DNA from 3 places in the Streptomyces sp. YPW6 genome. Region 3 is predicted to be linked to each of the others. Evidence: riboswitches for the same ligand, from Rfam matches in the RefSeq annotation. Region 3 holds a riboswitch; each other region holds the start of a gene.
What was found. A riboswitch is a leader RNA that binds a small molecule or an ion and turns the genes downstream of it on or off. The one in region 3 is predicted to bind thiamine pyrophosphate.
Positions count from the first base shown of each region.

Region 1: another riboswitch for thiamine pyrophosphate. It lies ahead of thiO (glycine oxidase ThiO); the one in region 3 lies ahead of thiC (phosphomethylpyrimidine synthase ThiC).
Region 2: another riboswitch for thiamine pyrophosphate. It lies ahead of KME66_RS07250 (thiamine ABC transporter substrate binding subunit); the one in region 3 lies ahead of thiC (phosphomethylpyrimidine synthase ThiC).

Region 1 is NZ_CP076457.1:6,020,150-6,029,953, forward strand. Features, by position in the region: gene pknB (Stk1 family PASTA domain-containing Ser/Thr kinase) at 1-1,292, opposite strand, end outside; gene KME66_RS26375 (thiazole synthase) at 1,518-2,312, opposite strand; gene thiS (sulfur carrier protein ThiS) at 2,315-2,593, opposite strand; gene thiO (glycine oxidase ThiO) at 2,590-3,798, opposite strand; TPP riboswitch at 3,796-3,908, opposite strand; gene KME66_RS26390 (hypothetical protein) at 3,961-4,302, shown strand; gene KME66_RS26395 (NAD(P)/FAD-dependent oxidoreductase) at 4,421-5,596, shown strand; gene KME66_RS26400 (Rv2175c family DNA-binding protein) at 5,679-6,044, shown strand; gene thiE (thiamine phosphate synthase) at 6,150-6,800, shown strand; gene metF (methylenetetrahydrofolate reductase [NAD(P)H]) at 6,962-7,879, shown strand; gene KME66_RS26415 (hypothetical protein) at 7,929-8,852, shown strand; gene KME66_RS26420 (NAD(P)/FAD-dependent oxidoreductase) at 8,892-9,804, opposite strand, start outside.
Region 2 is NZ_CP076457.1:1,683,903-1,693,706, forward strand. Features, by position in the region: gene KME66_RS07245 (iron ABC transporter permease) at 1-1,054, opposite strand, end outside; gene KME66_RS07250 (thiamine ABC transporter substrate binding subunit) at 1,129-2,226, opposite strand; TPP riboswitch at 2,308-2,424, opposite strand; gene rlmN (23S rRNA (adenine(2503)-C(2))-methyltransferase RlmN) at 2,609-3,715, opposite strand; gene KME66_RS07260 (bifunctional 2-polyprenyl-6-hydroxyphenol methylase/3-demethylubiquinol 3-O-methyltransferase UbiG) at 3,878-4,708, opposite strand; gene KME66_RS07265 (GntR family transcriptional regulator) at 4,765-5,481, shown strand; gene KME66_RS07270 (NUDIX hydrolase) at 6,012-6,434, shown strand; gene KME66_RS07275 (DUF6284 family protein) at 6,530-6,802, shown strand; gene KME66_RS07280 (hypothetical protein) at 6,802-6,993, shown strand; gene KME66_RS07285 (protein spdB) at 6,990-7,856, shown strand; gene KME66_RS07290 (phosphoadenosine phosphosulfate reductase) at 7,853-8,680, shown strand; gene KME66_RS07295 (DUF6251 family protein) at 8,725-9,105, shown strand; gene KME66_RS07300 (hypothetical protein) at 9,182-9,505, shown strand; gene KME66_RS07305 (cell division protein FtsK) at 9,592-9,804, shown strand, end outside.
Region 3 is NZ_CP076457.1:3,741,518-3,751,321, reverse strand. Features, by position in the region: gene KME66_RS16650 (IclR family transcriptional regulator) at 154-930, shown strand; gene KME66_RS16645 (SsgA family sporulation/cell division regulator) at 1,032-1,469, shown strand; gene KME66_RS16640 (YibE/F family protein) at 1,655-3,007, opposite strand; TPP riboswitch at 3,078-3,213, shown strand; gene thiC (phosphomethylpyrimidine synthase ThiC) at 3,206-4,996, shown strand; gene KME66_RS16630 (DUF805 domain-containing protein) at 5,459-5,815, shown strand; gene KME66_RS16625 (hypothetical protein) at 5,907-6,740, opposite strand; gene KME66_RS16620 (metallophosphoesterase) at 6,946-8,121, opposite strand; gene KME66_RS16615 (LacI family DNA-binding transcriptional regulator) at 8,296-9,408, opposite strand.

The DNA of each region.
Region 1 (9,804 bases), 2.3 Mb from region 3:
ATCCGGTCGCCGGAGGCGGGGGCGCTGCTGACGACCTCACCCCGCTCGACCGTGTCGCTGAAGACCCGGTCCACGCCCTTCAGCCCGAGCCCGGCGTCCGCGAGCCGCTGCTCGGCGGCCTGCTGGGTCTGCCCGAGCAGCGAGGGGACCTGGGTGAACTGTCCGGAGTTGATGTACCAGACGCCCGTGCCGATCCCCAGGGCCAGCAGAACGGCGGTGAGCGCGATGATCAGCTTGCGGTGCGGGCCGCCGAACGGACCCCGCCGGCCGGCCCGGCGCCGGTGCGGAGCGGCGGGCTCCGGCGGGGGCGTCGCCAGGCGGCTGGTGCGGTGCACCCCGTCCCCGTCGCCGTCCTCCACGAGGGCCCGGGGGATCACGCTCGTACGGTCGTCGGCGCCGTCGCGGGAGTCCGACAGCGCCTGCGGCGGTACGGCGTCCAGCTCGGCGTCGGTCAGCCCGGCGCGCGCCTCACGGGTCTCGGCCAGCAGCAGCACCGCGTCGTGCGGGCGCACCTCGGGGTTGCGGGCGGTCGCGCTCGCCACCAGGGAGTCCAGCGCGACCGGGAGCCCCGGGACGGCGGCGGACGGGGCCGGGACGTCGGAGTTGAGGTGCTGGTAGATGACCTGGGCGGCGTTCTCGCCGGTGTGCGGCTTGGCGCCGGTCAGTATCTCGTACAGCACGACCCCGCAGGCGTACACGTCGCTGCGGGTGTCGGCGGTGCCGTGCTCGATCTGCTCGGGCGCCAGGTACGACACCGTGCCCAGCAGCGAGCCGGTGGTGTCGGTGGCCGTGCCGACCGCCCTGACCAGGCCGAAGTCGGCGACCTTCACCCGGCCGTCGTCCCCTATCAGCACGTTCTCCGGCTTCATGTCGCGGTGCACGAACCCGGCCCGGTGCGCGGCGCCGAGTGCGGCGAGGACCGGCTCCAGGATGTCCAGCGCGGCCCGGGGCTGGAGGGCCCCGCGCTCGCGCAGCACGTCGCGCAGGGTGCAGCCCGCCACGTACTCCATCGCCAGATAGACGTACGCGCCCTGAGCACCCTGGTCGAAGACCGCCACGACATTGGGGTGCGCCAGGCGGGCCACCGACTTGGCCTCCCGGATGAAGCGCTCGACGAACGAGACGTCGGTGGCGAGCGCCGGGTGCATCACCTTGAGGGCGAGCACCCGGTCCAGTCGGGTGTCCACGGCCCGGTAGACCGTGGCCATCCCGCCGACGGCGATGCGCGCCTCAATGCGATACCGGCCGTCGAGCAGCTGCCCGACGAGAGGGTCCTGGAGGGTCGTGTCCACCCCGAGAGTCTACGAGCCGCCACCAGCACCCCCGGCGGGCCGGGGCGCTCCCGGGGCCGTTCTGCAGCCGATCCGTGACAGGGACACGCTCCCCGGTCGCGCGCCCGGGGGCCCGGCGTGACGTGTGCCCGGGGTGGGGCGGGAGCCCGGGTGGCGTGTGCCGCGTGGGAGCTGGAGAGGCCAGGGCCCGGGGCCCGGGGCGGCGCCCCGGGCCCCTGCCGGCTCTCAGAACGCCGGGCGCTCCGGATCCAGCGCCGCCCGCCCGGCCACCGGGGACGAGGCCTCGGCGAAGTGGCGGCGCGGAATCCGGCCCGCCCGGTACGCGAGCCGCCCGCCCTCCACCGCGTGACGCATCGCACCCGCCATCAGCTCGGGCTCCTGGGCCCGGGTCACCGCCGATGCGAGCATCACGGCCGCGCACCCCAGCTCCATCGCCTGCGCCGCGTCCGAGGCGGTCCCGGCCCCGGCGTCGAGGATCACCGGCACCCCGGCCCGCTCCACGATCAGCTCGAAGTTGTGCGGGTTGCGGATGCCGAGCCCCGAGCCGATGGGGGAGCCGAGCGGCATGATCGCCGCGCATCCCACGTCCTCCAGCTTCCGGGCGAGCACCGGGTCGTCGTTGGTGTAGGGCAGCACCGTGAACCCGTCGTCGACCAGGATCTCCGCCGCGTCCAGCAGCTCGACCGGGTCGGGCAGCAGCGTCCGCTCGTCGGCCACCACCTCCAGCTTGACCCAGTTCGTGCCGAGCGCCTCCCGGGCCAGCCGGGCGGTCAGCACCGCCTCACCCGTGGTGAAGCAGCCCGCGGTGTTCGGCAGCACCTGGATGGAGAGCCGCTCCAGCACGGAGAGCACCGACCCCTGCACGGTCGGGTCCAGCCGGCGCATCGCGACCGTGGTCAGCTCGGTGCCCGACGCGATCAGCGAACGCTCCAGCACCTCCAGACTCGGGGCCCCGCCGGTGCCCATGATCAGCCGGGATCCGTACGTGGCCGGTCCCAGCGTGAAGACGTCGTCCGACATGGTCAGCCTCCCTGTACGGCTGTCAGGACCTCGACACGGTCGCCCTCGCCGAGTGTCGTGGCGGCCCACCGGCCGCGCGGGACGACGCTCTCGTTGACGGCCGCGGCGACGCCGGAGCGGGCCGGGGTCAGGGCGCCGACCAGGGCGCCCAGATCCGTCCCGGCGGGAACGGCACGCGCTTCCCCGTTCACCGAGACGGAGACGGTGGCCGTCGCGGTGGTCTGCGGTGCTGCCGCTCGCGGCGGGGCGGTGGCTTCCGGAGGAGTGGGCTGCTGGGTCATACGGGCTGCTCCTGGAGTGCGGGGGCGGCGGGTGCGAAGCGGCCGGGGGCGAAGGGGCGGGCCGGCTCCGGCAGCTCGCCGGTGGTGAGGGCGTCGGCCAGCGCGTCCCCGGTGACGGGAGTCAGCAGGACGCCGTTGCGGTGGTGACCCGTGGCGAGCAGGAGGCCGGGCAGGGCGGTCGGGCCGAGCAGCGGGGCGTTGTCGGGCGACGCGGGCCGCAGACCGGCCCGGGTCTCGGTGAGCGGCAGCTCGGTGATGCCCGGCACCAGCTCGTGGGCGTCGCGCAGCAGCTCGTACACCCCGCCGGCGGTGACCGTGGTGTCCCAGCCCATCTCCTCGCTGGTGGCGCCGACGACCAGCTCGCCGTTCTCGCGCGGGACGAGGTAGAGGTGGCCGCCCCGGACCACGGCGCGCACGGTGCGGCTGAGGAAGGGGGCGTACGCCGGGGGCACGGTGAGCCGCAGGACCTGGCCCTTGACCGGCCGGACCGGTGGGACGAGCTCCGGCGGTAGTCCCGCGAGCCGGCCGCTGAGGCTGCCCGCGGCCAGCACGACCTGACCGGCCGCGCACTCCGTGCCGTCCCCGAGCGACGCCCCGGTGGCGCGGCCCCGCTCGACGGTGAGCCGCTCGGCGGTCGTCCGGCGGAACCCGACCCCGGCCCGCTCGCACGCGGTCAAGAGTGCCGAGGCGAGCCGGCGCGGATCCACCTGGTGGTCGCCGTCGACCCGCAGGCCGCCGCGGACGCCCGGGGCCAGCATCGGTTCCAGGCGGCGGCACTCACGGCCGCTCAGCCACACCGACTCCAGCCCCGAACGCTCCTGGAGGGCGTGCAGTTCGCGCAGGTGCGCCCGGTCGTCGGAGTCCAGCGCCACGGCGAGCGTGCCGCAGCTCCGGAAACCGGTGTCCCGGCCGCTCGCCTCCTCCAGCTCCTCGACGAACGCCGGATAGCGGGCGGCAGAGGCCAGGTTGAGTCCGAGCAGCATCTGCTCGCCGTAGTGCAGTTCGGTGACGGCGGCGAGCATGCCCGCCGCGACCCGCGCGGCACCGCCGCCCGGTGCGGGATCGGCCACGGTGACCGTCAGTCCGCGCTGTGCGGCCCGCCACGCGGTGACCAGGCCGATGATGCCGCCCCCGATGACGAGGACGTCGGATCCTGGGGTTCCCGTTTCCCCCGAGGCTCCGTGGGTCTTCCCCGAGACGCGCATGAGTGTCCAGCCCCTCCCTTCGCCGGCATGACCCGGATCAGGTTCGTACGGTCGGAGGCCGTCCAGCCTCCCTCTCAGCCCGGTGCGTCCGGGCTCCCGCGAGTGTTCTACCGTGGCCACCCTAAACCCGACCGCCCACCGGCTCGCAGGGGAGCGCACATCATGGCCCGTTCGCTCGACGGACTCGTCCTCGCGCCCGTCGCCGACCAGGCCCCGGGCCAGGTCGGCACCCGCACCCGGTTCACGTACCACGAGCGGGATGGCCGGATCTGGGCCGAGTACACCGGCGGTGACGTCGTCCGCGGCCACCTGGTCGGCACCCGGGACGGGGACGCCCTGGACTTCCGCTACGTCCAGCTCAAGCAGGACGGAACGACCTCCGGCGGGCACTGCCTCTCCACCGTCGTCGATCTCGCGGACGGCCGGGTGAGGCTGGAGGAGCGCTGGGAATGGGAGTCCCAGGAGGGCGGCGGGACGAGCGTGGTGGAGGAAGTGGCCTCCTGAGGGCCCTCGTTCCGGCGGCCCTGTTCCTGACGCTTCGTCAGATGGTTAGGGTGGACGGGTGAGCGAGCAGCAGACGGAGAAGAGTCCGGTCCGGAACGTCGTGATCGTCGGGGCCGGCATGGCGGGGGTGCAGAGCGCCGTCGCCCTGCGCGAGGCGGGCTTCGCCGGTCCCGTCACCCTCATCGGGGCCGAGCCCCACCAGCCCTACGACCGGCCGCCGCTGTCCAAGGCCGTGCTGCTGGGCAAGGCCGAGGACTCCGCCTTCGACGTCGACTTCGAGGCGCTGGACATCACCCTGCGTCTCGGCCTGGACGTCACCGCCCTGCGCGCCGCCGACCATGTGCTGGACACCGCGGACGGGCCCGTCGGCTACGACGCCCTCATCCTCGCCACCGGCGCCGAACCCCTGACCCTGCCCGGCACCGAGGGTGTGCCCGGGGTCCATCTGCTGCGCACCCTCGACGACGCGGCCCGGCTGCGACCCGTCCTGGACCGGCGGCACGACGTGGTCGTCGTCGGGGCGGGCTGGATCGGCGCGGAGTTCGCCACCGCGGCCCGCTCCGCGGGCTGCGCCGTCACCGTCGTCGAGGCCGCGGCCCGCCCGCTCGCGGGCACCCTGCCCGCCGAGGTGGCCGCCCCGATGGCCGCCTGGTACGCCGAGAGCGGCGCCGAACTCCTCACCGGGGCCCGGGTCGAGCGCGTCACGGAGGGAGCCGTGCTCCTCGCCGACGGCCGCATCCTGCCCGCCGGGGCCGTGGTCGTCGGCATCGGCGCGCGCCCCGCCACCGCCTGGCTGACGGGTTCCGGGATCGCGCTCGGCCCGGACGGCTCGGTCACCGCCGACAGCGCCCTGCGCACCTCGCTGCCCGATGTGTACGCGGTCGGCGACTGCGCCTCCTTCCCCTCCGCCCGCTACGGCACCCGCCTGCTGGTCCACCACTGGGACAACGCCCTCCAGGGGCCGCGCACCGCCGCCGCCGCGATCATGGCGGCGGAGAGCGGCTTGCCGCTCCCGATCCACGACCCCGTCCCGTACTTCTGGTCCGAGCAGTTCGGCCGTTTCGTGCAGTACGCCGGCCACCACGCCGGCGCCGACACCCTGCTGTGGCGCGGTGACGGGGCGGACGCCACCTGGTCGGTGTGCTGGCTGCGCGAGGGCGCGCTGGCCGCCGTGCTCGCCGTGGGCCGCCCGCGCGATCTGGCCCAGGGCCGCAGGCTCATCGAGTCGGGGGCCGCCCTCGACCCGGAGAAGGTCGCCGACCCCGCCGTACCGCTGAAGTCCACCGCCCTCTGACCATCCCGGAGCCGCCGCCGACGCCCCCCGTACGGTCGGGCCCGGCTACCGGCTGTCAGTCCCAGGTGGCACGCTTGTCCCTGTGACCGAGATTGACGCAAAGACCGATGCTCTCGTCCCTGCCTGGCTCCACCTTCCCGACATCGCCGAGATGCTCGACATCGAGGTGACGCGCGTACGCCAGCTGGTCAAGGAGGGCCAGCTCATCGCCGTACGCCGTGGTGAGAACCGGACGCTCCAGGTGCCCGCCGCCTTCATCGACGGCAGCAAGGTGGTCAAGGGCCTCGCCGGCACCCTGACCCTCCTGAAGGACGACGGCTTCTCCGAGGAAGAGATGCTGGAGTGGCTCTTCACTCCCGACCCCACCCTGCCCGGCACCCCCGCGCAGGCGCTGAGCGAGAATCGCGGGACGGAGGTGAAGCGCCGCGCCCAGGCGCTCGCCGTCTGATCCGATACGACAGGAAGCGGTGCACGGGCCGTCCGACGCGGCCCGTGCACCGTCACGACCACGGGGGAAGTCCGTCCGCCGTGACGACCACGGGGGAGTTTCGCTATGTCCACGCCTCGCGAGCAGCTGTCCGACGCCCGGCTCTACCTGTGCACGGACGCCCGCAAGCGGCAGGGTGACCTCCCCGCCTTCCTCGATGCCGTGCTCACCTCCGGCGTCGACATCGTCCAGCTCCGGGACAAGGGCATGGAGGCCGCGGAGGAGCTGGAGCACCTCGCGGTGTTCGCCGACGCCTGCCGCCGGCACGGCAAGCTCCTCGCCGTGAACGACCGCGCCGATGTCGCCCACGCCATCGGCGCCGACGTCCTGCACCTCGGCCAGGGCGATCTGCCCGTCCCCGCCGCCCGCGCGATCATCGGCGCCGACCGGCTGATCGGTCGCTCCACGCACGCCGAGGCCGAGGTGGACGCCGCCGCCACCCAGGACGGCGTGGACTACTTCTGCACCGGCCCCTGCTGGCCCACCCCCACCAAGCCCGGCCGGCACGCCCCCGGCCTCGGCCTCGTGCGCCACGCCGCCTCCCTCGGCACACCGCGCCCGTGGTTCGCGATCGGCGGGATCGACGCGGGCAATCTGGACCAGGTGCTGGGCGCCGGAGCCCGCCGCGTCGTCGTCGTCCGGGCCATCACCGAGGCCGACGACCCGGCCGCCGCCAGTGCCGAGCTGGCCCGTCGCGTCCGGGCCCACGCGGTCTGAGTCCCGGGCCGCGAACGGCGGGCCACCGGGACTCCCACCCGGCGCCTTTTCGGGGGTCTGGGGCCGAGGAATGTCCGAGGAGTGGACAACAGTCCGACAAAACCAGACAAAGTTTCCCGCTCTGGTTGGGGGAGTGTCCACCCCTTGGTTAACCTCCCCTTATGGCCCTCGGAACAGCCTCCACCAGGACGGATCACGCGCGCACCGTGCGTGACATGCTGGCGACCGGCAAGACGTCCTACTCCTTCGAGTTCTGGGCTCCCAAGACGGAGAAAGGCGAGCGCAACCTCTGGAACGCGCTGCGCCGGGTCGAGGCGGTCCGCCCGAGCTTTGTCTCCGTGACGTACGGCGCCGGAGGCTCCACCCGCGCCGGGACGGTCAAGGCCACCCAGGAGATCGCGGCGGACTCCACCCTCACTCCCGTCGCCCACCTCACCGCGGTCAACCACTCGATCGCCGAACTGCGCAACATGATCGGCCAGTACGCCGACGCGGGCATCAGGAACATCCTCGCCGTGCGCGGCGACCCGCCGGGCGACCCGATGGGCGAGTGGGTGGAGCACCCGCAGGGGGTCAAGTACGCTGCCGACCTCGTCCGCCTCATCAAGGAATCGGGGGACTTCTGCGTTGGCGTCGCGGCATTTCCCGAAATGCACCCCCGGTCCACCGACTGGGAGACGGACATCGGTCATTTCGTGGACAAGTGCCGGGCGGGCGCGGATTACGCCATCACCCAGATGTTCTTCCGCCCGGAGGACTACCTCCGAATGCGTGACCGCGTGGTCGCTGCGGGTTGCGAAACGCCGGTGATTCCCGAGGTCATGCCCCTCACCAGCGTGAAGCAATGGGAAAAGTTCTCCCAGCTCAGCAACGCGACCGTGCCCGCGTCGTTGAAAGAGCGCATCCTCGCCGTCAAGGACGATCCGGCCGCTGTACGCTCCATTGGCATCGAGTTCGCAACGGAGTTCTGCGCGAAGCTGCTGTCCGAGGGTGTGCCCGGGCTGCACTTCATCACGCTCAACAACTCGACGGCGACGCTCGAGATCTACGAGAAACTCGGACTGCACAAGCAGTCGTGACCGGTCGTACCCGCCCCCGAAGCGGCGACGGCCGAAGGAGGGGGCGGGCGTGGGCTGGACGGTCCTCTACATCGCATTCGGCCTGGTGGCGCTGTGGCTGCTCGGTGAGGTGCTGCTGCAGTACAAGGCGCGACTGCGCTGGCGGCTGCTCGCCTTCGGCGGCTTCCTCGGCGTGGTGGTCGGTGTGCTGCTGGCCTCCGTCCCGGTCATCGTCGTCGGGACGCTCGCCTTCGCCACCGGCCAGACCTTCGTCACGCTGTCCTTCCGGCGCGGCTTCTCCACCGGCTGGGCCATCGGCGGCAGCCCGGGGGAGAGTCGTCGCCGCAGGCGCGGCGGGGGCGCGGCCGTGAAGGAACCCACGCTGGAGGTCTCCGGCCTGGAGGTCGCGGAGCCGGACGCCCCGGCCGGGTACGACCGGCCCTCCGCAGTCCCGACCGTCCACGAACCGCAGCCGCTCCCCGAGGACACCGGCCAGTACGGCGTGTACGGGGACACCGGTTACGACCGGGACGGCCACGCACACCAGGACCAGGGCCACGACGCCGACCCCTCGGACCTCCCGCAGCACACCGCGTACGACCCGTACACCGGCTACGACCAGCAGCCCGCCCAGGACCCCTACGCCGGGACGTACGACTACGGCACCGGCGAGCAGAACTACGCCGCCTACTCCGATCCGTACATCGGCACCACCAACGGATCCCCCTCCTACGGCTACGACGCCTACGGCGGCGGTGACGGCTACGACAGCCAGGGCGGGCAGCAGAGCTACGCCGACCCCTACGCCCAGAGCTACGGCGAGGACCCCTACGGCGCCGGGGCGTACTCCACCGACACCCCGCCCGGCGGTGTCTGGGTTCCGCAGCAGCGCGACACCGAGCCGTACTCCCCGACGCCACCGGAGCAGCCCACCGGGCCCGCCCCGTACGGCAACGGCTACGACACCGGTCAGAACGAGCAGTACCGCTACTGAACGCGCCGCCGGCCGGGGGCGGACCGGCGGCCGTGCCGCTCAGCGGGAGCCGCGGAAGCCCTCGCCCTCCACCACGAGCCCGGCCACCAGCGTCCCCGACATCCCGGCGTGCGGGAGACCGCCGCCCGGATGCGCCCAGCCGCCCGCGAGATACAGCCCCGGCAGCCGGGTGGCGTTGCCCGGGTGCAGATACGCGCCGTCCGCCCCGGCCAGCGCGGGCGGCGGCACCGCACCGCCCTCGGCCCCCGTCTCCGCCTCGGTCTCCGCCGGCGTACGGATCTCCGTGTGCAGGATCCGCTCCCGCAGCCCGGGAACGGCCGCCCCCGCCCGCTCCACCAGGGCATCGGCGAACCGCTGCCGCACCTGTGCGTCGCGCCAGTCGACCGGCCCCTGCGGAGCCACCGTCGCGGTGAGCGTCACCGCCTCGTGCTCCGGGTCCGGGCGGGTCGCGGGATCGTCGGGGCGCAGCACCGTCACCGTGGGGTGGCCGGCGACCCGCCCCCCGAACACCGCCTCCTGCTCCGCCGTCCCCTCCGCGCTGTGCACGACGGTCCGGTGCACCGCATCCGCCTCCCTGGCCCCGCGCAGCGACAGGAGTACCGTGAACCGGCCCGCCGAGCCCGCGCCCGAGCCCGCCCGGACCGGCACGTCGTCCGCGCCCCACGCCCGCTGATCCGGCACCAGCCCCGGACGCGGCCGGACCCCGAGCACCACCCGGTCGGCCCCGGCCACCTCGCCGTCCGCCAGCTCCACGCCCGCCGCCCGGCCGTCCTTCTCGACGACCCGCACCACCTCGGCTCCGAAGACGAACTCCACCCGGCGGGCCACGCACCGCTCGTACACCGCACGGGCCAGCTCCCGCATCCCGCCCATCACGTACCAGCTGCCGAAGGTCTGCTCCATGTAGGGCACCAGGGCGGCGCTCGCGGGGGCGGTGCGCGGGTCGAGGCCG
Region 2 (9,804 bases), 2.1 Mb from region 3:
CGACGGCCAGGGCGATGAGCGTCGCGACGAGCGCGTACCGCAGGGAATTGCCGACGGCCTCCAGCGGCGGCACCAGGAAGGTGGAGGAGCCGCCCGCCCCGACCGACTGGAGGGCCTCGTAGTAGCCGAAGCCGTACCCCCCGGGGCCGTCGAAGGACCGTTCCACCAGCACACCGAGCGGCAGCAGGATCAGCAGCAGGGCGGTGAGCAAGACCCCGCCGAGCAACGCCCACTGTCCCGCGCCACGCGGCCTGCGGGAGGTCTGCGCCGGGTCCACCAGCTTCAGCGCCCGCTCCCGGCGGCGTACGGTCGCGGCGTGCACGGCGAGGATCCCGCCGACCGCGGCGAACTGCACCAGGGTCAGCACGGCGGCCGTCGGCAGGTCCAGCAGCTGCGCGGTCTGCCGGTAGATCTCCACTTCCAGGGTGGAGTACGCCGGTCCGCCGAGGATCTGCACGACGCCGAAGGAGGTGAAGGTGAAGAGGAAGACCATCAGCGCCGCGGCGGCCACGGCGGGGGTGAGCGCGGGCAGCGTCACCCGGCGGAACGCGGCGAACCGCCCGGCGCCCAGCACCCGGGCGGCCTCCTCCTGGCGCGGGTCGAGCTGGGACCAGAGGCCGCCCACCGTGCGGACGACCACGGCGTAGTTGAAGAAGACGTGGGCCAGCAGGATCGCCCAGACGGTGGTGTCGAGGCGGACGCCCCACAGCTCGTCGAGGAGCCCGCCGCGCCCGAGCAGCGCCAGGAACGCGGTGCCGACGACGACGGTGGGCAGCACGAACGGCACGGTGACGACGGCCCGCAGCAGCTGTTTGCCGGGGAAGTCGAAGCGGGCGAGGACATACGCCCCGGGCAGGGCGATCAGCAGGGTGAGCGCGGTCGAGGCGAGGGCCTGCCAGGTGGTGAACCAGAGGACGCCGAGGATGTCCGGGCGGCTCAGCACCTCGCCGATCCGCGCGAACTGCCAGTCGCCGCCCACCTTGAGCCCGCGGCCGACGATGGCGGTCACGGGATAGGCGAAGAACAGCGCGAAGAACGCGACGGGCACGGCCATCAGGCCGAGCCGCACCGCGGCTCCACGCCGCCCGGACCCGCCACGGGCGGGCCGGGCGGCCTCCTTCCCGGTCCCTACTTCAGGACCAGCGACTGCCACGACTGGATCCACTGCTCACGGTTGGCGGCGATCTTCTCGGGCGCGACGGTGGGAGGCGTGTCGACCTTCTCGCCGTGCTGCGTGAACAGCTCCGGCAGCTCGGCGTCCGTCACGACCGGGTTGACGAACATGTTCAGCGGCATGTCCTCCTGGAACGTCTTACTGATCATGAAGTCCAGCAGGGCCTTGCCGCCGGCCTCGTTCTTCGCCCCGCTCAGCAGCCCGGCGTACTCGGTCTGCCGGAAGCAGGTGCCGGTGGCGACCCCGGTGGGGGCCTCCTTCGGCTGCGGGTCGGCGTAGAGCACCTCGACCGGCGGGCTGGAGGCGTAGGAGACGACGAGCGGCCGGTCGGCCTTGGTCTTCTTGCCGCCCGCGGAGCCGGAGAACTCCTCGTTGTACGCCTGCTCCCAGCCGTCGACGACCTTGACGCCGTTGGCCTTCAGCTTCTTCCAGTACGCCTCGTAGCCGTCCTCGCCCTCGGCGGCGATGGTGCCGAGGAGGAAGCCGAGACCGGGCGAGGAACTGGCCGCGTTCTCCGTGACGAGGAGGTTCTTGTACGCGGGCTTCAACAGGTCCGCGAAGGTCTGCGGCGGCGCGAGCTTCTTGTCGGCGAAGTACTTCTTGTCGTAGTTGACGCAGATGTCACCGGTGTCGACGGGCGTGACCCGGTGCTTCTCGTCCGTCTGCGTGTCCGCCGCGACGCGGTCCAGGCCCTTGGCCTCGTACGCGGTGAACAGACCGTTGTCGAGGGCGCGGGAGAGCAGGGTGTTGTCGACGCCGAAGAAGACGTCGCCGCGCGGGGAGCCCTTGGTCAGGATCTCCTGGTTGAGCGCGGCCCCGGCGTCGCCGCTCTTGAGGGTCTTGACCGTGTAGCCGGTCTCCTGGGTGAAGGCCTTCAGCACGTCCTTCGAGACGTTGAAGGAGTCGTGGCTGACCAGGGTCACGGTCTTGGAGCCGCTGCCCTCGGACGCCCCGGAGCCCGCGGAGCCGTCGTCGCTGCCGCAGCCGGCGAGCACGGTGACGCCGAGTGCCGCGGCGAGCGCGGTCGCAGCGTACTTCGTGGTGGTGTTCATGTGATTCCTCCTGGAGGTGACCAGGAAGAGACGCGGCCCCGCCCGCTGTCCGGCGAACCGGAAGCGGGCAGGGCGCAACAGCTTGAGTAAGGTCCGAACTTCCTACCCGGAATGACCCGGGCGAGGTTCAGAGGGTCTGCGGCCAACCTGTCCTTGGTGCCGCACTCTCAGCGCTGTGGCGCTCCCCTGTCGGAATATGAAGTTGATTTCGGCCCAGGCTACACCGGCGGATTCCGGCCGAAGCGGAGAGGCCCCGGGGCGCGGGACCGAGGGCGCAGGACCGACGGCGCGGGACCTGGCGTCCTCGCCCGTCGCCTGCTGTGCGACGGGCTGCGGGCGACGACGCCGGTCGGACGCGACGACGCCGGTCGGACGACAGCCCTCAGCGCTCGGAGGCCGCCAGCTGACCGCAGGCTCCGTCGATCTCCTGGCCGCGGGTGTCCCGGACGGTGACGGGCACGCCGTGGGCCGCGATGGCCTCGACGAACGCCTTCTCGTCCTCGGGGCGCGAGGCTGTCCACTGGGAGCCGGGCGTGGGGTTCAGCGGGATCAGGTTGACGTGCACCCGCTTGCCCTTGAGCAGCCGGCCGAGCAGGTCGCCGCGCCAGGCCTGGTCGTTGATGTCCCGGATCAGGGCGTACTCGATGGAGATCCGGCGGCCGGACTTCTCGGCGTACTCCCAGGCGGCGTCCAGGACCTCGCGGACCTTCCACCGGGTGTTGACGGGGACCAGGGTGTCGCGCAGCTCGTCGTCCGGGGCGTGCAGCGAGACGGCGAGGCGGCACTTGAGTCCCTCGTCGGCGAAGCGCAGCATGGCCGGGACGAGCCCCACGGTGGAGACGGTGATCCCGCGCTGCGAGAGGCCGAGGCCGTCCGGCTCGGGGTCGGTGAGCCGGCGGATGGCGCCGACGACGCGCTTGTAGTTGGCGAGCGGCTCGCCCATGCCCATGAAGACGATGTTGGAGAGCCGGGCGGGACCGCCGGGCACCTCGCCGTCGCGCAGGGCGCGCATGCCGTCGACGATCTGGTGCACGATCTCGGCGGTCGACAGGTTCCGGTCGAGGCCGGCTTGCCCGGTGGCGCAGAAGGGGCAGTTCATCCCGCAGCCGGCCTGCGAGGAGATGCACATCGTGACGCGCTCCGGATAGCGCATCAGGACGGACTCGACGAGCGTCCCGTCGTGCAGCTTCCACAGGGTCTTGCGGGTGGTGTCGTCGTCGCAGCTGATGTGCCGGACCACGGACATCAGCTCGGGGAACAGCGCCTCGGCGAGCTTCTCCCGCGACGCGGCCGGGATGTTGGTCCACTCGGCCGGGTCGTGCGCGTACCGCGCGAAGTAGTGCTGCGAGAGCTGCTGGGCGCGGAACGGCTTCTCGCCGGCCGCGGCGACGGCTTCCTTGCGCTCGGCGGGCGTGAGGTCGGCGAGGTGCCGCGGCGGCTTCTTGGCTCCGCGGGGCGCGACGAAAGTGAGTTCTCCGGGCTTAGGCATGGTTCATCCAGTGTGGCAGACACGCCGAGGTGCCCCGGGTCGTCGCCCAGCTCAGCGGCGACCCGGGCGGGCCGGTGCCGGTCGTTGATGGTGGTTGTGGGTCGTCGTTGGCTGCCCCTCGACGGCCCACAGACGGCCCGGCCCGTTGGCCGCGTCCGCAGGTCACGGCCGCCGGTCGGCACTGCTGGCGGGAACCGTGCCGACGGCCAAGAGGTGCGAGCTGGCGGCGAGGAGTTCCGGGTACGGCTCCGCCATGCGGGCCGCGTCCATGGCTGAGGCGATCAGCTCATCCGTGGGACCTTCGCCCGGCTGCTGCTCTGCCGCCTTCACCAGCGACCAGGCCGGGCCCTCGATGCCGAAGACCTGCACATCCACCAGCCCGGAGGCGACCAGCTCTTCCACCAGCTCTTCGGCTCGGTGGAAGTACGAGAGGGTGAACCCCCGCGATCCGTCATAGACGGCCGTCTCCAGGATCTTGGAGACGGAGTTGTGAATCCGCTCGGTGTGCAGGTGGGCGTACGTGACGTGCTCGAAGAGCGACGCATAGCGATTGATCGCGGCGGCGGCCACCAGTCCCCCGGGCTTGGCCACACGGGAGGCTTCCGCGAGTGCCCGTTGCCGGTCGGCCGGGTCGGGCAGGTGGTACAGCGGCCCGAGGAGCTGGACAACGTCGAATGTGTCGTCCGGCTCGGGAAGGTCGCGCGCGTCACCGACCACCGCCGGGCACACCGCCGTCGCGGCCTCAACGTGACGGGGCACCGGGTCCACCAGAGCGACGTCGTAGCCGTCCTTCACCAGCCATTCAGCGTGAATCCCGGTCCCCCCGCCCACGTCGAGCACCCGTGCCGGCGCGGGGGGCAGAAAGCGTCGGAGGAGTTCCTGAGTTCTAGCCAGTTCCATCCGACCGTCTGCCGAGCTGCGCAGGCGGCTGTCCTCGTTGACCGTCTCGCCATAGAACCGCATCACGGAGGGAGCCAATTCGAGATTCGACATGGTCGCAGTATCGTGTGTACCGGTGGACCAGTCCAGTGCAGGGAATAGGGGAAGCCATGGCAGTCCTGAAGTACGAAGAGATCGCAGAGTTCCTGCGCACCCGCATCGCCGCTGGTGAGATCGCGCCCGGGGACACAATTCCGTCCGGCCGAGAGCTGGCCGAGCAGTGGGATGTGTCACGCGCCACCGCAATCAAGGCAGTCGATGTACTGCGAAACGATGGCGTGGTCGTGGCGAAGCAGGGAACCGGGTTCGTGGTCACGGAGACGCCCGTTGCACGCCCCGCCGGCGCTCGCCGTGCCGGATCAGCGCGCATCTTGGGCGGGATGCCGTTCCTGCGCGTCGGCGAGCCCGACTGGGCGGAACCCCCCGCCCGCGTCGCCGCCACCCTTGGGCTCTCCCCCGGGGCGAAAGCGCTCCGGCGCGTTCGCGTGCTCCAGCTCCCGGACGGAACGCCGAATAGCTGCGTTGAGGCGTGGTTCCCGCCGGAGGTCGCGGAGGTGTCGCCGCGCCTGGCAGACACCGCCCCGATCGCAGAAGGGACGACGCGATACGTCCGACGTCAGACCGGGCGGGGCCCGGCAGAAGGCGTGGACGTAACGACTGTGCGCGGCGCGTCGGAGACGGAAGCGGACCGCCTGGGGGTACAGGAGGGGGCACCGGTAGCCGTGCTGCTGCACACCGCGTACGACGAGCAAGGCAAGCCGCTGGTCTGCGAGGAAGGCGTCACACCGTCCTCGCTCTTCGAACAGGTCGATACCTACGCAATGTAGGCATAAAGCGGCAAACGAAACGGCTGGACCGGTCCACCGGTTCAGCTTTTTTTATTGCCTCGAAACGCCGCCCTACCTGCACTTTCCGTCACTTCGGCACGACGAAGCGTGAGTCCACCGCTTGACTGGACCGGTCCACCGGTCCAGTCTCTTGGTTGTGGCCATCGCCCGATCCGGAACTTCCGGAAAGGGCGATGAACCACGCAGAAGGGGCCCTCTTTGGGCTGCTTCGACCTGCACGACTGGGCGTCACATCTTCGGATGTGACGCCAAGGGGCCCGTGAGAGATCGGGCCGAGGGTCCCGGATCCCTGGTCAACCGGAGGGCTTAGACCGAAAGGTCACGTCTCCATACGCCTACCCGGGAGCTCGTGTTCCCGAAGGAGACACACGCACGTCCAGACCATCCGCAGTGCCCATGACCGCTGTGGCCGGTTGCCTCCTCCGCCCGTCCAGTTCGCTTCACGCGGTGCTGTACGGGCGGGGCTGAGGGGAGCCGGGCTGTCCGGATCTACAACCCCAAGGGGAGACATGAGTACCGAGACCTTCGAGACCATCCGCTTCACCGCCGATGTCGTCGTCACCACCACCAACGGACACGTGCTGCTGATCGAGCGCGGCTGGGACCCGCACAAGGGTGCGTGGGCCCTGCCCGGCGGTCACGTCGACCCCGGCGAGACCAGCCGCGAGGCCGCCGCCCGTGAGCTTGCCGAGGAAGCCGGCGTGTACGCGGCCCCCGGCGAGCTGAAGCAGATCGGCACGTTCGACCAGCCCAACCGCGACCCGCGCGGCCGGTACATCACGGTCGCCTACCACCTGACCGTCATCCCCGGAACGATCGTGGAGGCCGGTGACGACGCGACCCGTGCCGAGTGGTGGCCGCTGAGCGACCTGCCCCCGCTCGCCTTCGACCACGCGGACATCCTCCGCACGGTCACGGCTTCGGCCTCCTGACACACCACACCAGTCACCCCAGACGGCGCGAGGCCCCGGTGCGGACACACCGGGGCCTCTTCGGGCCGTCACACCTGCTAGGGAGAACACGACCCATGCACAGCATCGCAGCACTTCAGGCCGCCGTTACGGCTGCCGCCCCGTTCGGCGGTGAGCCGTCGGACGCCGAGCTGGACGCGATCGACCGGGAGATGCCCGCCATCCTGGCGGATGTCGCCCTGCTCGATGCGCAGATCATGACCATCGACCGCACCCCGACCGAACTGGACCACCAGCGCATCCGGCGGGCCCGCCGGCGGGTCCTGGCGGCCCGCCGGGAGCTGGCCAACCGGTCGGCCGGCGTGAGCCTGTCGGGGGGTGCGGCCTGATGGACAGTCGCTTCGATCTCACCGAGTACGACCGCACCCGCATCCTCGCCGCCCGGCAGGCCCTCGCGGACGCGCAGGCCGTGAGCCTGCTGGATGCGTCCGCCATGGCCCGGATGATCGGCCGCCTTGAGGTGACCGTGGAAAGCCTCATCGAGATGGTCGACCCTCCGGTTTCGGGTGGTGCGGCATGAGTGCCAAGGCCGCGAAGACGGTTCTTCCCGCGGTCGCGATGACGGCGGTGTCCATGGTCCTCACGCTGGCCGTGGTCGTGATGTGGCTCGGCACCTCGATGCCGTGGGCGATCGCTCTCGTGGTCGGTCTCGGGATCGACGGCGGGTGGCTCGCCACCCTCGCCTACGAACGCCGTCTCGCCGCGCAGGGTGACCACTCCACCCCGGTCACGGCGGTGGGCTGGGGCTTCGGCCTGGTCGCCACGGGCGTCCTGGTCGCCCACGCCGTCACCGCCGACGAAAGCGCCGGCGCGTGGCTCGCTGTCGCCTGGCTGCCGCTGGCCGCGAAGGCCCTGTGGCTGGTCCACGGGCTGTGGGAGCGCACCGCGCTGACCGGGTCCGCGCTGGAGGCGATCCAGGGCATCCAGCAGGAAGCCCGCGACGAAGCCGCCGTGGCCCGGGCCCGGCTTCGGGCAGAGGCGGGCACGGAGGAGACGCGGCTGACGGCTGTGACGCAGGCCGGGGCGCGCGTCGCACGCGTCCAGGCACAGACCGCCACCACCCTCGCCCGGGCGTGGTCGATGCTGGAGAGCACCCGGTCCGGGAAGGACACGGGCAGGGCGCTGACCAGCGTGACGACCCGCGTCACACCCGGCGTCACACCCACGTGGGAGCTGCCCGTGTGGGGCCCCACCAACCCCGTCCCTGCCCTGGACGCGGCCCCCGCGCTCACGGATGCGGAGCTGGACCGGCTGGTGGATGAGATCCGGCACAGCGAGACACCGGCCCTGTCCTACCGGGAGATGTCCACCCGGTTCCGGGCCGCCGGCCACTCCGCCTCCGAGGTCCGGTTGCGGGGCGCGTGGAAGCGGGTGGCGGCATGAGCACGCCGACGGAGACACCGATCCGGTCCGTCAGCTACGGCGGGGGCGTCCAGTCCACCGCCCTGCTGGTTCTGGCCGCGCAGGGGCGGATCGACTTCCGTACGTTCCTGATGGCCAACGTCGGGGACGACAGCGAGCATCCGGGGACGCTGCGGTATCTGGAGGAGTACGCCCGCCCGTTCGCAGCCGAGCACGGTATCGAGCTGGCGGTGCTGGACCGGGTGATGGTCCGCACGGGTGAGACCCGCACGTTATACGGGCAGCTCACCAAGAAAGGCAGCCGGTCCCTCGCCATCCCGGTCCGCATGTCCAACGGGGCCCCCGGGACGCGTAGCTGCACCGCCGACTTCAAGATCAAGGTGATCGGCCGTGAGCTGAAGCGCCGGGGCGCCACCAAGCAACACCCGGCGACGATCGGGATCGGGATCAGCCTGGATGAGATCCACCGTGCCAACAAGCGCCGCTGCGAACCGTACGAGGAGATCGTCTACCCGCTGCTCGAACTCGGTCTGCGGCGGATCGACTGCGCCCAGATCATCCGGGAAGCGGGCCTGCCCGTCCCGCCGAAGTCCTCGTGCTGGTTCTGCCCGTTCCACCGGCCCGAGACCTGGCACGACATGCGCCGCAACGAACCCGCCCTGTTCGAGAAGTCGTGCCAGCTCGAAGAGCTGCTGAACAGGCGTCGCGACGTGCTCGGCAAGGACCACGTCTACCTCACCCGGTTCGGCCGGCCACTGCGCCAAGCCATCCCGGACGGGGTCGACGTCCTGCCCGGCTTTGAGGACACCGACGGGCTGTGCGACTCCGGCTGGTGCATGACATGACCCCCGACCCCCTTGCTACCGCCCCGCCCCTGGGAAGGACCCGCATGGAAGAGAACCTGCCTGCCGCCCGGCTGCCGTCCGTCGTGCACCTCCCGGACGGCACCCCCACCTACACCGACCACCTCCCCGCCACCTACCAACCGGCCAACACCGCACCGCAGGTCATCCACGTCCACCAGGCACCCCCGGACCGCACCGTTCAGCGCCTCGCACTCGGCTCCGGCATGGGCGCCGGGGCGGTGGCCGCCGGCGTCTACTTCGGCCCCCTGCTGGTCGGCGTCCTCACCGCCATCGCCGCGAACCTCGCCCTCCTCGCCCTGGTCGCCGCCGTGTGTGCCTGGGGCGTGGTCACGGTCGTGAAGTCGGTCGGTAGCTCGGACGGCAAGGCCGCCGCGTCCTCGCTGCGCAAGGGCCGCCGTCGCTGACGGTCCTCTGTCCGCCCGGTCTCGCAACCGGGCGGGTGGAGGGCCGGACAGACCGGCCCCACCAGGGAGGTTCACCGTGTACAGCTACACCCGAGCCGAGTCCCGCGAGCGCGCCCGCCTGTTCCGCAAGGGCTTCAAGGAGGCCCTGGCCGACTGCGTCGACAGCAAGGTCACCGCCCGCATCGAGGCCATCGACGCCGCTGCCGCCGAGCGCGGGCAGCGGGAGCTGAAGGCGCTGCACGAGGTGCAGGCCACCGCCCGCCAGAACCTGGCCGCCGCCAAGGCCGCCGAGCGCACCGCGCCCCGCACGGAGCGGGCCGCCGCCCGCCAAGCCCGCAAGGACGCCGAGCAGCGCGTACGCCTGGCGGAGCGGGCCGTGAACAAGGCCGAGCGGAGCTGAGCGGGGGTGGCCGGACCCGGCCAAGGAAACCGGCCACCCCCTTCTTTCCCCCGGTCCCGAACCATCGAGCAGGAGGAAGCATCAGCATGACGGACACCACCACGGCGGCCGCGCATCTGCGGCCGGTCCCCGACCTGGACGACGACACCGAGACCACCGTGCCGGTCGCGGTCGACAACCCCGCGCTGCCGGAACCGAAGGTGAGCGTGGAGAAGCGCAAGCCGGTTCTGGCCGGTTGGCTGACCGACCGGCGCGACTTCACTGCCACCGCCCGCCACGCCGGGGCGAACGTCGGATAC
Region 3 (9,804 bases):
GTCGTCGGCCTCCGCTCGCCGGCGCCCGGACCGGTCCACGCCGGTCACGGTCACCGGATCTCCGGTCCCTCCGGCCCTCGGGATCGCGGCAGGCCCGCGGGGGCGGCCCCCACGGGAGGGCCGACGGCCCGTCACCATGCCTGGGGGTGACCTTTGACCACGGCGTCGAGCACCGCTGTCCCGACGTTGATCGGTTCGGTTCAGCGGGCGTTGAGGCTGCTGGAGGCTGTGGGTGCTCATCGGGACGGGGCGCCCGCCAAGCAGCTGGCGCGGGAAGCGGGGCTACCGCTTCCGACCGCGTACCACCTGCTGCGCACCCTCACCCATGAGGGTTATCTCCGCCGCGAGAACGGTGTCTTCCGCATCGGCGCGGCAGCCGAGAACCTGACCGCGGCGCCCGGCGTCCGGAGTCGCCCGCGCCCCGCGTCGGTCGCCGACTCCCTCGGCCACTGGCGGGACGCCCTCGGGGCCCCGGTGTACTGCGCCGTCTACTGCGACGGCGAGATCGACCTGATCGCGGTCGCGGACACCCCCGGCACCCCGGCGGTGGAGGAGTGGGCCTCGTTCCGGGAAACCGGCCACGCGCACGCCATCGGCCAGTGCCTGCTCGCCCAGCTCGACGAGCGGGCCCGCGAGGACCATCTCGACCGGCACCCCGTTCGGCCCCTCACTCGTTACTCAGTGCGAGATCGAGCCACGCTGCTGGAACGGCTGCGCACCCTCCGACGAGGTGAACCGGTCATCGAACGCCAGGAGTACGCACTGGGCACCGTGTGCGCCGCGATTCCGGTCACGGCCGGTGCCACCATTGCGGCGATGGCCATTTCTGTACCCCTGGACCGGGAGGATCGGTTGCTGCCCGCAGTCGAACAGCTACGTGGCGAAGTCGCCAGCCTCTTGCGTTCGTTCGTGTTCTCTATCAGTATCTGAAAAATCACTCCTTGTGATCTGCTATCGCGTGCACCACGATGGCGTCAATAGGGCCATGGGGGATCATTCCTGGCCAGATTCATCTACTGCGGGGTTGAACGATGCGCGAGTCGGTTCAAGCAGAGGTCATGATGAGCTTCCTCGTCTCCGAGGAGCTCTCGTTCCGTATTCCGGTGGAGCTCCGGTACGAGGTCGGGGATCCGTACGCCATCCGGATGACGTTCCACTTGCCCGGCGATGCCCCGGTGACCTGGGCGTTCGGCCGCGAGCTGCTGCTGGACGGGATCAACAGCCCCAGCGGCGACGGAGATGTGCACATCGGCCCGACCGAGCCCGAAGGGCTGGGAGATGTGCACATCCGGCTTCAGGTCGGCGCGGACCGCGCGCTGTTCCGGGCGGGGACGGCTCCGCTGGTGGCGTTTCTCGACCGGACGGACAAGCTCGTGCCGCTCGGCCAGGAGCACACGCTGGGTGACTTCGACGGGAACCTGGAGGATGCGCTCGGCCGCATCCTCGCCGAGGAGCAGAACGCCGGCTGACCGGGCGCACGCCGCCTTACCGCCCGCACGTTTGCGCGGCTCGTGCTGCGTCCCTGCGGCTGGCTCCGCGTCCTTGCGGCTCACCCGCCCGTCCTCGCGGCTCACCCTGCGTCCCTGCGGCCCGCCGTGTGTTCCTGCGGCTCGCGGGCTCGTCCCCGGGCCTCGCCCCGCGTTCCGACGGCCCGTCACCCCGTCTTACGGCGACGGCCCCGGCCGGTCCGCGCGGGTGCGGCCGTTGCCGCCTGCGCGCCGTGTGGCCCCGTGCGGTCCGCGGAGACGACCAGCGCGGCGAGCCCCGTGGTCACCGGCACCGAGGCGACCAGCCCGATCGACCCGACCAGCGTGCGGACGATCTCCTCGGCCACCAGCTCGCTGTTGGCCACCGTCCCCACACTGCTCTGCGCGATGGAGAAGAGCAGCAGCAGCGGCAGCGCCGCACCCGCGTACGCCAGGACGAGGGTGTTGACCACCGAGGCGATGTGGTCCCTCCCGATTCTGATACCTGCCCGGTACAGCCCCTTCCAACCCATCTCCGGGTCGGCCTGGTGCAGTTCCCAGACCGCGGAGGTCTGGGTGACCGTCACATCGTCGAGCACGCCCAGCGAACCGATGATGACGCCCGCCAGCAGCAGACCGCTCATGTCGATGTCCGGGTAGAGGCCGTGGATGAGGCCGGTGTTGTCGTCGGTGTTGCCGCTCAGGCTGGCCCAGCCGATGAACAGCGAGCCCAGCAGCCCGATCAGCAGCAGCGAGATCAGCGTGCCGATGACCGCGACCGACGTACGGGCCGTCACGCCGTGGCAGAGATAGAGGGCCGCCAGCATGATCGCGCTGGCCCCGATCACCGCCACCACCAGCGGATTCGATCCCTGGAGGATCGCCGGCAGGATGAACAGCGTCAGGATGGCGAACGACACGGCCAGGGCCACCAGCGCCATCACCCCGCGCATCCGGCCCACCAGGACCACCGCAAGGGCGAAGATCCCGCCCAGCAGCGCCATCGGGACCTTCCGGTTCACATCGGTCACCGAGTACTGGAGGTCGCGCGGCGCGTCGGGGGCGTACGCGACGACGACGCCCTGCCCCTCCTTCAGCTGGCGCGGGGCGTCCGGCTGGACCACCTCGACGAACCGGCGGCCCTTGTCGTCGCCGCTGGTCACCTCGATGGTGGCCTTCGCGCATTCCCCCTCCTGCTCGTTGACGGCCTCCCGCCCCGAAGGGGTGGAGGTGTCACCGGTCGGCGGCACCTGCGCGGCGTTGACGTCCGCGCAGTCGACCTGGACGACCTGGACGACCTTGCCGTCCTGGGTCTGGCGGTCGAAACCGACACCGGTGCGCTCGTGATCGGGCGCGCCACCGGGCCAGAACGCGATCAGGCCGACGACGACCGCCGTCGCGAACGGGATCAGGACGGCGGCGATGACCTTGCGCAGATGCCGGGAGACCGGGGCGGCCGGCCCGTGGCTGTGGGCGTGGGAGTGGGTGTGGGTGTGGCCCTGGGACGGCTGGGGTGCGGGGTCGTTTCGAGGGGAGGTCACGGGGCGATCATCGCAAGAACGGGAGGGCCCTCTGGTCAGCTCGCCGGAAAGGACGCTAGCGTGGAGGCACCTTTGCACACGCGGGAGCTCGGAGCACCGGGCTGAGAGGGCGCTGGGATCGCCGTACATCCGTACGGGACACGCTGCGCCGACCGCCGAACCTGTTACCGGGTAATGCCGGCGTAGGGAGTAGGTCTCATGACCACATCGGACGCACGCACGCCTGCCTCGAAACAGAACGCCGCGAACCAGGGCGACGAGGCCGGGAAGTCCATCGGCTGGCACAAGGGGTACGTCCAGGGCTCGCGCCCGGACCTCCGGGTGCCGGTCCGACAGGTGCACCTCACCAACGGCAAGGACGTGACGCTGTACGACACGTCCGGGCCGTACACCGATCCTTCGGTCGACACCGATGTCCGCCGGGGTCTCGCGCCCCTGCGGGAGAACTGGATCATCGCCCGCGGTGACACCGAGGAGTACGCGGGCCGCCCCGTGCGCCCGGAGGACGACGGGGTGAAGCACACCTCGCCGCGCGGTGGCCTGCGCAACCTCGACGCGGTCTTCCCCGGCCGGCCGCGCCAGCCGCGCCGCAGCCGCGACGGACGTCCCGTCACCCAGCTCGCGTACGCCCGGCGGGGGGAGATCACCCCGGAGATGGAGTACGTGGCGATCCGGGAGAACGTCGAGGCCGAGGTCGTACGGGAGGAGATCGCGGCGGGCCGGGCGGTGCTGCCGGCCAACGTCAACCACCCCGAGATCGAGCCGATGATCATCGGCAAGCGGTTCCTGGTGAAGGTCAACGCCAACATCGGCAACTCGGCCGTCACCTCCTCCATCGAGGAGGAGGTGGACAAGATGACCTGGGCGACCCAGTGGGGCGCCGACACGGTCATGGACCTGTCCACCGGCCGCAACATCCACACCACCCGTGAATGGGTGCTGCGCAACTCCCCCGTGCCGATCGGCACCGTCCCGCTGTACCAGGCCCTGGAGAAGGTCGACGGCCGGGCCGAGGAGCTGACCTGGGAGATCTACAAGGACACCGTCATCGAGCAGGCCGAGCAGGGCGTGGACTACATGACGGTGCACGCCGGAGTGCGCCTGCCGTACGTCCCGCTGACGGCCCGTCGCAAGACCGGGATCGTCTCGCGCGGCGGCTCGATCATGGCGGCCTGGTGCCTGGCGCACCACAAGGAGTCGTTCCTCTACGAGCACTTCGAGGAGCTCTGCGAGATCCTCGCGACGTACGACGTCACGTACTCGCTCGGCGACGGGCTGCGTCCCGGTTCGATCGCGGACGCCAACGACGAGGCGCAGTTCGCGGAGCTGCGCACGCTGGGCGAGCTGAACACGATCGCCAAGCGGTTCGGCGTACAGACCATGATCGAGGGCCCCGGGCATGTCCCGATGCACAAGATCAAGGAGAACATCGACCTTCAGCAGGAGATCTGCGAGGAGGCGCCGTTCTACACGCTCGGCCCGCTGACCACGGATGTCGCGCCCGCCTACGACCACATCACCTCGGGTATCGGCGCCGCGATGATCGCCTGGTGGGGCACGGCGATGCTCTGTTACGTCACTCCCAAGGAGCACCTGGGGCTGCCGAACCGGGACGACGTGAAGACGGGCGTGATCACCTACAAGATCGCCGCCCATGCGGCCGACCTGGCCAAGGGGCACCCGGGCGCGCAGGAGTGGGACGACGCGCTCTCGGACGCGCGGTTCGAGTTCCGCTGGGAGGACCAGTTCAACCTGGCCCTCGATCCGGACACGGCACGGGAGTTCCACGACGAGACGCTGCCCGCCGAACCGGCGAAGACGGCGCACTTCTGCTCGATGTGCGGGCCGAAGTTCTGCTCGATGAAGATCTCCCAGGACATCCGCCGCGAGCACGGTGGTTCGCAGGAGGAGATCGAGGAGGGCATGGCCGCGAAGTCGAAGGAGTTCGCGGCCGCCGGGAACCGCGTCTACCTGCCGATCGCGGACTGACCGCCCCGGGAGTCCGGGGTGGGCCCGGCGGCCGAGTCCGCCGGGCCCCACCGGGCCCGCCTCCGCCGGGCGGCCGAGCGCTCCGGCCGCGGCTGGACGAGCTCTGCGCCACGGGCGATCCCCGGGGCGCGGCCGGCTCGTCCCGGGGCGTGGTCACGGGGTGTCGGCGACCGTCGCCAGGCGTGGGCACCGGCCGTCCACGACAGGCTCCCGGCCTGATCCGGGTGGGGAAGACTCGGGGTGATGCGTACCTTGCGCGTAACTACTGCTCATTCAGGGTGATTTGTCATGTTTGATCACCTTGTTAAGCGACAGTATGGACACGGTCATGTGGCAGCTGTATGTACGTTGGCCCACCGCGTCAATATGACTTGACCCGTTCCTTATCTGTGGCTTACTTTCCGGCTTGCTTGGCTGAAAGTTGGCGGCCCTTGAAACAAGGGCCCGGGGAGGGGAATCACCATGAACTGGTACCTGGCCGTACTCAAGAACTACGCAGGCTTCAGCGGACGCGCGCGCCGCAAGGAGTACTGGATGTTCACGCTCATCAGCTTCGTCATCAGCCTGGTGCTCACGATCATCGGTAACGCGATCGGCGCGGAGTTCATCTCGTACATCTACTCCGTCGCGATTCTCGTCCCGTCGCTCGCCGTCGCCGTGCGCCGTCTGCACGACACCGGCCGCTCCGGCTGGTGGCTGCTGATCGCGATCGTCCCCCTGATCGGCGCCATCGTCCTGATCGTCTTCCTCGCCACCGAGGGCAAGCCGGAGACGAACCAGCACGGCGCCAACCCGAAGCTGTCTCCGCAGGCAGCCTGATCCACCGCTCCGGTCCGTCCGGAGCTTCCCCCGGGCCGGGTGCGGCACTCGCCGCCCCGGCCCGCGGTGTGTCCGGGGCCGCGCGCCGGTCTCAGTCGGGCTGGTGCTCCGGGCCGCCGAAGTCCGGGCTCGAGAAGTCCGGGCTGGTGAAGGTCGGCCGGGGGCCGGCCGCCGGGCCGTCGTCCGGCCCCGAGAAGTCCGGCCTGCTGTACCCGACCCGCGGGATGCGGTGGGGCGAACGGTGCGGGGTCCGTGCGGCGGGCCCCGCCGTGGGGTCGGCCAGGGCGTCCCGGAAGAACGGCAGGATGCCGCGCTCCAGCAGGGCGTGGCGCCACGCCTCCCTGGCCCGTGCGACATCCTCCGGAAGCTCCTGTTCCTCCTCCTCGGCGGCCAGGGACGTCGCGCCGTTGCGGAGGGCGGTGACGAGCAGTCCGACGGCGGCGACGAGGATCGCCGCGGCGGCGACGCAGGCGAAGAACCACCCGGCCGTGACCATGGAGCGGCCGAACGTCAGCGACGGGCTGACCGCCTTCAGCAGATAGCCGACGAGCAGGAAGATGAGCGCCGCGGTGCCGGCCAGCAGCGGGGTCAGGACCGCGATGACCGCGCCTATGCCGGCGCCCGGTCCGGCCGAGGTGCTCCGGGGGCCGTCCAGGTCCGGAAGTCCGTCGGCGCCCGCGGCGGCGTCCGGCGCGCGGCGCAGTTCGCCGCGGGCCTTGACGTAGTGCTCGTACTCGGTGGCCGCGGCAGCGGTGATCAGCGCCGTCGCGCTGAGCGCCATGGTGCGCAGCTGTTCGGTGTTGAGCCGGTCCCCGACGCCGTCCAGGTCCGGGCGTTCGTGAGCGTGGCGCAGTGCGTCGCCCAGGATCCGCTCGTACTCGGGTCCGTCCTCGGCCAGCAGGTGCGGAGCGCTTGTCATCTGCATCCCCCGATGCTCCGTCGATGCCCGGCTTGCCCGGCCGGGACCGGGCGATCGGGCGGAAACGGAGGAGAGCCTGCCACTGTTAGGCCGATGGTAGAGCGCTCACGGCAGGCGGTGACAGGGTGTTTCCAGAATTGGGCCCCGTGACGGGCCCGGCGATCGGTCAGGTCGGCGCGGGCTGAACCTGAAGCGCCTTCCCCGCCGACGTTCAGTCATGCAGCGGGAGTTGGACCACCAGCAGCTTTCCGGCCATGGTCACTCCGCCGTCCATGGCGATGGCGAGGCCGTCCGCGTAGACGTGCGGACCGTTGACCACGGGACCCGAGCTGTCGTCGCCCTCCTCCGTTCCGACCTCGCCCAGGAGGTACGGAATGGGGCTGTGACCATGGACGACGCGCTGTCCGCCGTACGTCGCGAGCAACTCGCGCACCGCCTGGGAGCCGCCCTCGTCCCGGAAGGCGAACCGCTTGGTGAGCTTGCGGAAGAGGTCCCAGCACTCGTCGGCGTCGTTACGCGTGAGAATGGCCGTGATCGTGTCGTTGACGTCCTCGATGCTGGATCCGTAGTCGAGGTAGGCCGTCGTGTCGGAGTGCATCAGCAGATGCCCGTCCTCCTCGACGACCGCGTCGAGCCGGGACATCCACTGGAGGTGGACGTCCTGGAGACGGTCCATGTCGGCCTTCTGGCCGCCGTTGAGCAGCCAGGCCGCCTGGAAGGTGGCGGTGCCCGCTCCGGAGTTGACGGGGGTGTCGGCGAACCGCTTGGCACCGATCAGCAGCAGCTCGTGGTTGCCCATCAGGGCCTTGCAGTAGCCGCCGGCCGCCGCCGCCTCGGCGGAAAGCCGCATGACGAGGTCGATGACGCCGATGCCGTCGGGGCCGCGGTCGGTGAAGTCGCCGAGGAACCACAGCCGGGCGTTGCCCGCGGCCCAGTTGCCTTCCGCGTCGATGAGGCCCTGCTCGCCGAGGGCGGCCAGCAGTTCGTCCAGGTAGCCGTGGACGTCGCCGACGACGAAGAGCGGGCCGCGGCCTTCGTCGGAGCGGGGCTCGGCGACCGTCTGCACCTGGACCGTGTCGCCGCGCCGGATGACCGGCAGGTCCCGCTCGGTCGGGGTGTAGCCCTCCGGCTGCTCGTCGCCCACGACGGCGTTGCCGGGGTGCGGGGCGCGGGGCGGCGCGGCGGTGTGCGGCGGGGCGGACGCGGCGGTCGGCGGGACGGGCGCGCCGGGTGCCGGGGGGTGCGGGTCCGTCGTGTGCGGCGGCACCGAGGAGGGGGGCGCCCCCTGCGCCTGCGGTGGCACGGGTGTCTGCGCGTACGGCGGAACCCGGAAGTCACGCAACGTCGCCGTCCGCACCACGGGTTCCTGACCGGCCCCCTGAGTCATCGACCCCTCCACCACCGTCGCGCCGCCGTACACCTGACGGGCCTTGCCTGGTAGAGGTGGTCCGCGGTGTCGTGCGCCCATCATAGGAATGCGGATCGATCTGTGTGACGCACCAGGGGTGGTGAATCCGGGCGCACGCACGGTTCACCGGCCGATTGGTCCGAAAAGAGGCGATCAATCCCCGCTGGGGGAGCGTGGCGCGCTGACCGTGGTGCGCGGTGGGCGGCGTTGCGAGGAGGTCCGGACGATGAGCTCCGTCGGTATGACCTGCTCCACCGGCCCGTCGTGCTCGACCCCTTCGATGGCGTCGATGAGGAGCTGGACGACGGCCGTGCCGATCCGGCGGGGCTTCAGCGAGAGCGTGGTGATCGGCGGCTCGGTGGCCGCGTACACGGTGGACTCGCTGCAGCAGACGAGCAGCAGGTCGTCGGGGACGCGCAGCCCGTAGCGGCGGGCCGCCGCGAGGAGGTCGGTTCCGTTGGGGTCGAAGAGCCCGTAGACCGCGTCGGGGCGGTCCGGGCGGGCGAGCAGCCGGTCGGCGGCGACCGCCCCCGCGCAGGGGTCGTGGGCCGGGTAGGACTCGTAGACGGGATCCTGGCCGACCCGCTCGCACCAGTGGAGGTAGGCGGTGGTGGAGAGCTGGGTGTAGGTGTCGGTGGTGTTGCCGGTCAGCAGGCCGATGCGGCGGGCCCCGGCGGCGGCGAGATGGTCGAGGAGGTCGAGTACGGCGGCCCGGTGGTCGTTGTCGACCCAGGCGGTGACGGGGAGTGTGCCGGCCGGGCGGCCGTCGGAGACGACGGGCAGTCCCTGGCGGACGAGTTCGGTGACGACCGGGTCCTGGTCGGAGGGGTCGATGACGACGGTTCCGTCGAGGGCGACGTTCGACCAGACGTCGTGCCGGGAGGTGGCGGGCAGGATGACGAGGGCGTAGCCGCGGGCCAGTGCCGCGGAGGTCGCGGCTCTCGCCATCTCCGCGAAGTACGCGAATTCGGTGAAGGTGAAAGGTTCATTCCCGTACGTGGTCACGGTCAGGCCGATCAGCCCCGACTTGCCCGTACGGAGGGTTCGGGCCGCGGCGGACGGGCGGTAGCCCAGGCGCTCGGCGACCTCGCGGACATGGCGGCGGGTGGCGTCCGGGAGCCTGCCCTTGCCGTTGAGCGCGTCGGAGACGGTCGTGATCGAGACTCCGGCCGCGGCGGCCACGTCACGGATCCCCGCCCGTCCTGGCCGGCCGCTGCGCCGGGGGGTCTCCGTCCGGCTCACCTGGTGCTTCCCTGCTGCTGTCATGGCGAGCCGATAGTAGGGCTCCGAGGGGTGGTCGGTCCGGTCGCATATGCGCACGTTGACAGGCACGTTTCTGCAAGGTCACATGCCATCAAATTCCTCTCAATGCAAGGCAGTTGAAGCTTACTGCATGCAGGTGTCAGGTGCGGGAGGGTGGCAGCCTGCTGAATGTGCGATGTCTCGAAGAGGTCTCAACTCACCACTTCGGGGGACGCGCGCCACGGCGCGAGCCACCGGCGCGCGCCGGAACGCGAAACACTCCCCCCGGGCAGGGGCCCGGGGGGACCGGGACGAGGTCCCATTCCCGGGCACTGCGGTCGATTTCCCGCTCGGCCATTCGCAGCGGAGGGCAATCCTCATAAGGTGTGCAGTATTGCTGTGAACGGACGGTCGAGGAGG